DNA from 2 places in the Streptomyces sp. 796.1 genome. Region 1 is predicted to be linked to the other one. Evidence: riboswitches for the same ligand, from Rfam matches in the RefSeq annotation. Region 1 holds a riboswitch; the other holds the start of a gene.
What was found. A riboswitch is a leader RNA that binds a small molecule or an ion and turns the genes downstream of it on or off. The one in region 1 is predicted to bind cobalamin.
Positions count from the first base shown of each region.

Region 2: it holds a riboswitch for cobalamin, as region 1 does, so the genes downstream of both, ACMA1D_RS01675 (cobalamin biosynthesis protein) here and ACMA1D_RS07430 (hypothetical protein) in region 1, are expected to answer to the same signal.

Region 1 covers NZ_JBLIWA010000007.1:184,641-188,385, reverse strand. The annotation lists gene ACMA1D_RS07435 (cysteine synthase family protein) at 1-990, opposite strand, end outside; gene ACMA1D_RS07430 (hypothetical protein) at 987-2,054, opposite strand; cobalamin riboswitch at 2,187-2,404, opposite strand; gene ACMA1D_RS07425 (NUDIX hydrolase) at 2,705-3,133, shown strand; gene ACMA1D_RS07420 (SRPBCC family protein) at 3,254-3,667, opposite strand.
Region 2 covers NZ_JBLIWA010000002.1:64,339-68,083, reverse strand. The annotation lists gene ACMA1D_RS01680 (cobyric acid synthase) at 1-980, opposite strand, end outside; gene ACMA1D_RS01675 (cobalamin biosynthesis protein) at 995-2,164, opposite strand; cobalamin riboswitch at 2,333-2,465, opposite strand; gene ACMA1D_RS01670 (hypothetical protein) at 2,777-3,058, opposite strand; gene ACMA1D_RS01665 (anion permease) at 3,199-3,745, opposite strand, start outside.

The DNA.
Region 1 (3,745 bases):
CCACGCCATCGTGGACCAGGGCATGGTCATCTCCTCGGGGCTGCTGACGTCGACGGGGGCGAGGGTTGTGAGGTCGCGGGCCTCGGCGTGCCGGGCGAAGACCCGCTCCACGTAGCGGTGTCCGGTGTCGGCGCCGATCACCAGGTGCAGCCGGTCCGGGTCGCGGCGCGCGGCGTCGGTGGCGGCCAGATAGCCGGCGCCGGTGGACAGGCCGGCGAAGACGGCGTGCTCGCGCAGCAGCGCCACCGACCCGGACAGGGCGTGCACGAAGTCCATCCAGTGCAGGGCGTCGTAGAGGTGGTGGCGCACGTTGTCGAAGACGATGGAGGAGCCGATCCCGGCGATGATGGCCTCCGGGTCGTGGTGGTCCTGGCTGCCGAAGGTGACGCTGCCGAACGGCTGCACCCCCACCAGTCGCACGCTGGGGTCGGTGCGCCGCAGATGGGTCACCAGCCCGCCGGTGGAGGCGCCGGAGCCGACGCCGCCGACCACGGTCAGCGGCCGGCCGGCCAGCGTGTCGGCCAACTCGGCGGCGACCGCGTCCGCGATCTCCCGGTATCCCAGGTAGTGGATGTCGTCGTGGTACTGGCGCATCCAGTGCACCTCCGGGTGGTCGGCGAGGATCTCGCGCACCCGGCGCACCCGCAGTTGCTGGTCGAGCTTGAGGTTCTCGGACGGCTTCACCTGCTCCACGGTGGCGCCCAGCACCTCCAACTGGGCGAGCGTGGTGGCGTCGACGGTGGTGGAGGCGACGATGTGGCAGTGCATGCCGTAGCGGTGGCAGGCGAGCGCGAGGGCGTGCGCGTAGATGCCGCTCGAACTGTCGATGAGCGTCTGGCCCGGGCGCACCACGCCCCGGTCCAGCAGGTCGCGGACGGCGCCGAGCGCCGAGTAGATCTTCATCGACTCGAAGCGGAGCAGCACCATGCCGTCGGTGAGGCGGATCAGATCGGGGACCTTCAGGGCGTCGGCGATGTGGGGGTGGATCACCCGTAGCCTCCTTGGGCGAATGAGCACTGGTGGCCGAGCGAACGGAAGAAGGCGGAGAGTTCGGACTTGACGTCGCTGGGTGGGCGGTCGACGAAGAGGTAGCCGACCAGCGAGCCGGTGTGGGCGACGAAGACGCCGTCGGCCCCGAACCGCTCGCGGTGCCCGAGCACGCTGGCGAACGTCTGCTTGGGCAGCGCCTCCTGGGAGAGCACCGCACTGGTGGTGGCGGCCCGGGCGACGACGGCCGGGTCGCCGGTGTCGAACCCCTTCAACAGGTCGGACAGGCACCGCTCGTACTCCTCGCCGCGCCGCCGGTAGTGGCGCAGCAGCAGCGCGGTGACGGCGCCGGTGTCCACGGTGCCGGGCTCGGTGACGAACGCGGTGTGGAAGCCGATGGCGGTGCCGAGGGTGCGCACCACCCGGTGCCGGGCGCTCAGGTGCAGCGCGAACTCGTCCAGGAAGACGCTGTCGGCCCGCTCGATCGCGGCCAGGATGCCGAGCACCACCTGCTGGTCGTACGGCAGCAGGAAGAGCCGGAACAGACAGCGCAAGGTGGCCACGACGTCGGCGGTCGAACTCGCCATGCCGACGCCGATCCGCAGGTCGGAATGGGTGCTCCAGTGCCCGGGCGGCAGTTGGAGGTCGAACCGGTCGAGGAACAGCCGCACCGCCTTCGCCGCCTTCGCGCCCAGCGGCAGCGGCCCTGGTGGTCCTGCGCCCGGCGTGAAGTACACCCAGGAGTGCCGGTCCACCGGGAAGGAGACCAGGGCGATGTCGGGCGTCGGGCCGGCGCGCAACGGGCCCTGGTAGAGCTCGCCCAGGGTGCCGTGGCAGACGCCGGCGGCGATGGCCGGAACCGGGGTCGTGGTGGGGGCGCCGGGCGGGGGCGCGGGCGCCGTGCGTGGGGGTGGCGCGGGTGCGCCGGACGGAGCTGGGAGCGCGGGCACCGTGGCCGGGGGCGTGGTGGGTGCGGGCGCCGTGTCCGGGAGTGCGGTGGGGGCGCCGGTGGGGGTACGGGGGCGATGCGCCGATCGGCCCGGTTGCGGATCTCCGTGGCCAGGCATGCGTCCTCCCTCGTCATCCCGTGCCCCGAGCGATGACGGGGGAGGGGCGAGGGCGAAGCGCGGGGTGAGGCCCCGCGCAGCCACCTGTACCGCCGACCCAGTCCACGAGGCCACCGTGCACACACCACGTGCACCACGCACGTGAGCAGCGGCAGGTCTTCGGACTCATGGGGCCTGCCGGACTTCCGACGGACAGCTACCGGCCACCGCTCCCGGGCCCGCCGCTGCGGGTCGGACGTCGACGGCGTGAGCTCCCACTCACCGTTGCGGGACAGTCCCGGACTCACACCGGGTTCCCTCTTGCGTCACGCCACTGGTGGATGGCGTGAACCAACTGCGCCTATCAGCGTAGGGGCGCCGCTCCGCAGGGGACAGAGCGAGTTCGCCCGTTGTCCTGATGTAGCGGTGTTGTCCTGATGCAGACGGTAGCTGGAGTGAATCTTGTGGGTGACACTGCTGGGTTGGCCAGGGAAGGGAGGGGCGCGTGGGGGCGGTGTGGTTGTCACCCGCCTGCCCACCGCCCACCGCCCGCCGACTGCCCACCGCTCACCACGCGCCGCCCGCAGGGCACCCGGCCCGCCACCGCCCCGGCGCGATCATGATGGGGCAGCCGGTACGACCGTCGTGGCCGGCATCGAGGGAGGCACCCCGTGGACATCAGGACCCGCGTCTCTGCGTACGCGATCGTCGTGGAGGCCGACCGGCTGCTGCTGACCCGGCTCTCCGCCGCCTCGCCGGTCTTCGCGCCCGGGCTGTGGCACCTGCCGGGCGGCGGCATCGACCCCGGCGAGCAGCCGGCCCAGGCGCTGGCCCGCGAACTCCACGAGGAGAGCGGCCGTACGGCACGCGCCGTCCGGCTGCTGGACGCCAAGAGCTACACCGCTCACCGCAACGGCACGCACTGGCACCTGACCGGCCTCTTCTACGCGGTCGAGCTGGCCCCGGGCACGCTGCGGGTCACCGAGACGGACGGCGCGACCAGCGCGGTCGCCTGGCACCGGATCGCGGACCTGACCCCGGAGGTGCTGTCCCCGGCCGCGATCGACGCACTGGAGTTGCTGCCGCGGGCGGCTGGTTGACGCACCGGGGCCGCCGGCTCGGTTGACGTACCGGGAGCGCCGACGGGCTGGCGTAACGCCTGTCCCACCCCGTCTCGCCCCCACCGCCCCGTCGGCGGCCCACCCGCGGCGCCCCGGCGCCTACCTGCACTCCGTGGTGCGCTTGAGGTCCCTGAGCCAGACCGTCAGCGACTGCGTCAGCTCGGCCCGCAGGCCGTACGGGTCGGCGTCCACGCGCGGGCCCGACCAGGTCTCCTCGGTGCGGGCCAGCGTGTTGTCGCCGATGGCCGTGAACGTCCAGCGGTGGACCTCGTGGATGCCGGCCGCCGGGCTCTCCCAGGTGATGTGCCGGCCGGGGGTGAGCGCGATGACCGTCGAGCTCACGGCCAGCCCGTGGCTGCGCCAGCGGAAGCTGGAGCCGACGGTCAGCGTGCCGGTCGGGGCGACCCGGTCGATCCCCGAGTTCCACACTGGCCAGGCGGCGACGTCGGTGTGCAGCCGCCACACCCGCTCCACCGGTGCGTGGATGAGCAGTTCGCGTTGGCCGCGGATCATGCTGGGGCCCCGTACTTGGTCAGGGCGTGTGCCGTGACCCCATCGTCCAAGGGTGCGAGATATCGGCTGCGGTAGGGG
Region 2 (3,745 bases), on a different contig from region 1:
ACGGTGCCCCGGGTACCGGGCACCACGACCAGGTCGGCGTCGGCCAACTCCGCGGGCCGGTCCACGAACCTGACGACCACCCCGGGCTCGGCCGCCAGCGCGTCCACGTCCGTGAAGTTCGACATCAGCGGCACCGCGCACACCGCCACCCGCAGCACGTCGGCGCCGACCGGGGGCGCCACCGGCGCCTCGCGCACCGCCCCGCGCAGCGAGACCCGCAGCCCGTCCTCCTCGTCGATGCCGAGCCCGGGCGCGTACGGCAGCACGCCGAAGGTGCGGCGCCCGGTGAGGCCGTGCAGCATGTCCAGGCCGGGTTCGAGGAGGGACACGTCGCCGCGGAACTTGTTGACCAGGTAGCCGGCGACCAGTGCCTGGTCCTCGCGGGCGAGCAGCGCCGTGGTGCCGAAGAACTGCGCGAACACCCCGCCCCGGTCGATGTCGCCGACCACCACGACCGGCAGGTGGGCGGCGCGGGCGACGCCCATGTTGACGATGTCGGTGCGGCGCAGGTTGATCTCGGCCGGGCTGCCGGCGCCCTCGCAGATCACCGCGTCGTAGCTGCGCCGCAGCTCCGTGAGGCAGTCCAGGACCGGGGCCAGGAGTTGCTGCCGCCCGCCGGGCATCGGCCCGGGGTCGCCCGCGTCGGCCGCCGGCCCGCGGTCCCCGAAGAAGCCGCGGGCGCTGAGCTCGCCCACCGGCTTGCCGAGCAGCACGACCTGGCTTGAGCGGTCGCTGCCCGGCTTGAGCAGCACCGGGTTCATCAGCGCGGTCGGCTCGACGCGGGCGGCCTGGGCCTGCATCGCCTGGGCCCGGCCGATCTCGGCGCCCTCGCGGGTGACGAAGGAGTTGAGGGACATGTTCTGCCCCTTGAACGGTGCGACGCGTACTCCGCGGCGTACCAGCCAGCGGCAGATGCCCGCCGTGACCACGCTCTTGCCGGCGTCCGACGTCGTCCCCGCGACCAGCAGCCCGCCACCCATGTGCCCGGCCCCCCTCATCGATCCCCCCTGTGGTTGCCCGCGGTGGCGGCGCCGTACGCGAGCCTGCCTGCGACGCTCGCCGCCAGCGCCAGCGCGCTGACCCGGCGCGAGAGCCGCACCGCGCGCTCGATGTCGGCGACCTCGACGGGCCGGTGCTCGGCGCCCAGCACCGGACGGTGCTCCACGCGGCCTGCGTAGGCGAGGGTGCCGCCGAGCCGCACGCCGAGCGCGCCGGCGAACGCGGCTTCCACGGGGCCGGCGTTGGGGCTCGGATGGCTGCCCGCGTCGCGGCGTACGGTGCGCCAGGCGCGGCCGGGGGCGGGCCCGGCGAGCACCGCGAGCGCGGCGGTGAGCCGGGCACCTGGCCAGCCGACCAGGTCGTCCAGGCGTGCGGACGCCCAGCCGAACCGCAGGTAGCGCGGCGAGCGGTGGCCCACCATCGCATCCAGGGTGTTCACCGCACGGAAGCCGAGCAGCCCGGGGACGCCGCCGACCGCGCCCCACACCAGGGCGCCCACCACCGCGTCGGAGGTGTTCTCGGCGACGGACTCCACGACGGCCCGGGCGATCTGCTGGGCGTCCAGGGCCTGCGGATCGCGCCCGCACAGCCGGGGCAGCGCGGCCCTGGCCGCGTCGAGGTCCCCGGCGGTCAGCGCGGCGCCGATGGTGCGCGCCTCCCGGCCGAGCGTGGTGCCGCCGAGTACGGCCCAGGTGGCGAGCGCGGTCAGCGCGGCCTCGCGCGCGCGGGCGGGCGAGGAGATGCGGGCGAGGGGGTACGGCGCCCGCGGGGCGGCGCTGACCGGGCGGCCGGTGCTCGGGCGCGGCGCAGCAGCCTGGCGCACCGTCGTGGCCCGGCTGGCAGGGACGACGGGGGAGACCGGGGAGGCCGGTACGGGCCTGCCCGCCGGTGCGGTCGACAGGGTGTGCGGAGCCGCCGGGCGGGTGCCGGCCGGGCCGCGCGCCGCCCGGGTCAGCAGTGCGCCGACGAGCGCGGCACCGCCCGCACACACGGCGGTGTGCAGAGCACCGTGCCCGCGGTGATCGCGCCACAGCCGTCGCTCCACGGCGCCGGCGGCACGTCCGAAGGCGGCCACCGGGTGGCCCCGCTGGGGGTCGCCCAGGGCGCGGTCGCCCAGGAAGCCGATGACGGCGCCGTACGCGTACGCAAGGGGGTCGGTACGCATCGGTCAGCCCGCCGTCGTGCCTCGGCGGGGGAGCGGTGCGGGCCGGCACGCCGACCGGTGTGGGCGGCGGCGGGCCGCACGGGCGGCAGGGGGCGCTGGACGGCGGCAGGCCATGGTGGTGTGTCCTCACTCAGGGTCCGCGCCCTGGCTCGACGTGATCGGCGGCGAGAGTCTCCTGGCTCCCGGATCGACGCCGCACCCCGGCCTTCCAGCCCGCGGTGTACGAGCCGTGGCCATGCGCTGGGGGAGCGCTCCCCGGTGACAGTGGCGGGACCGCGCCGGACTCGCACCGGCTTCCTCTCCTGTCGCCGTTTGGCCCCGGAAGTCCACCACGCCCCGGGAACGGCCGTCAACTCGCGGTTGACCTGCACAGAGGCCCGCCGGGCGGGGCGCGACACGGTTCGGTCGCACCCTGCCCGGCGGGCTGGGTGTGGTGGGGCGCGGCCCGACCGCAGCCCATCCGCCGCGGCCCCTGCGGATGTGGACCGGCGGTCGATCGGGCGGAAGCGGTCAGCCGGTTGGGCCAGGTGGCCGGCTGGACAGGGGGCGGGTGGTGCGGCCGTGGCCGTTCGCCGGTGCCGGCCGCGGGAGACCGCGGGGCGGCACCGGCGCTCAGGCCACGATCAGGTGGATGCCGTACCCCACCGCCGCCGCACACAGCGCGAAGCACAGGTAGGCACCGGAGCGGGCCAGCGCGCTGGTACCCGTCGTACCCACGGTGCTCGCCGTACCCACGGTGCTCGCCGTGCCCGCGGCGCCGGTGGCGCCCGGGGCGTCTTCGGCCGGCTTGGCCGAGGTGCCGACGATGCCGAGCGTGAACACGCCCACCAGGGCGACGGTCACCACCAGGCTCACGCCGAAGACCTCGCCGAGTGCGGCCCAGTCGATGTTCATGGCGCTGATTCCTTCGATCGTCTGCGGTGTCTGCGGTGTCTGCGGTGTCTGCGGTGATCTGTGATCGTCCGTGGAGCCCGGGTCGTACGTCGCCCAAGGCGTCCGCTTGACGGGGGCGGCGCGGGCGCCGCCCCCGTCGGCTAGGCCGGAGCGGCGGGCGCAGCCGTCGCCGGTGCCGGGGCGGCTGCCGGGGTCAGGCCGGGGGCGGGTGCCAGCGCGCCGTCCTGCTCGGCGGCGAGCGCGTCGACCAGCGCTGACGCGTCCGCAGGGGCGGATGGCGCGTCGGGTGCGGGCTCGGCGGCAGCCTCGGCGTTGGACTCCGCGGCCGACTGGTCGCCGGGGGCGGGCTGCGCGAGCGCCGCGCCGGTGGGCGGCGGTGCCACGCTGCGCACCGCGGCGGTCACCACGCCGATCGGCTCGGCGTCCAGGTCGGCGGGGTGCGCGGCGGGGACCGCGGCGACCGGGGCGGGGGCGCCGGCCGTGTCCGGGCCGGAGACCTCGTTGACGTTGGTGTGGTCGACGGGCTTGCGGCGCGAGGCCAGCCAGATGGCGCCACAGGCGATGACGGCCAGGACGGCGACCGTGGCCACGCCCCAGTCGCCCTGGTCGGCCAGGAGTGCGGCGGCACCCGCGACGATCCCGGCGGCCGGCAGGGTGAGCCCCCAGGCGATGACCATGCGGCCGGCG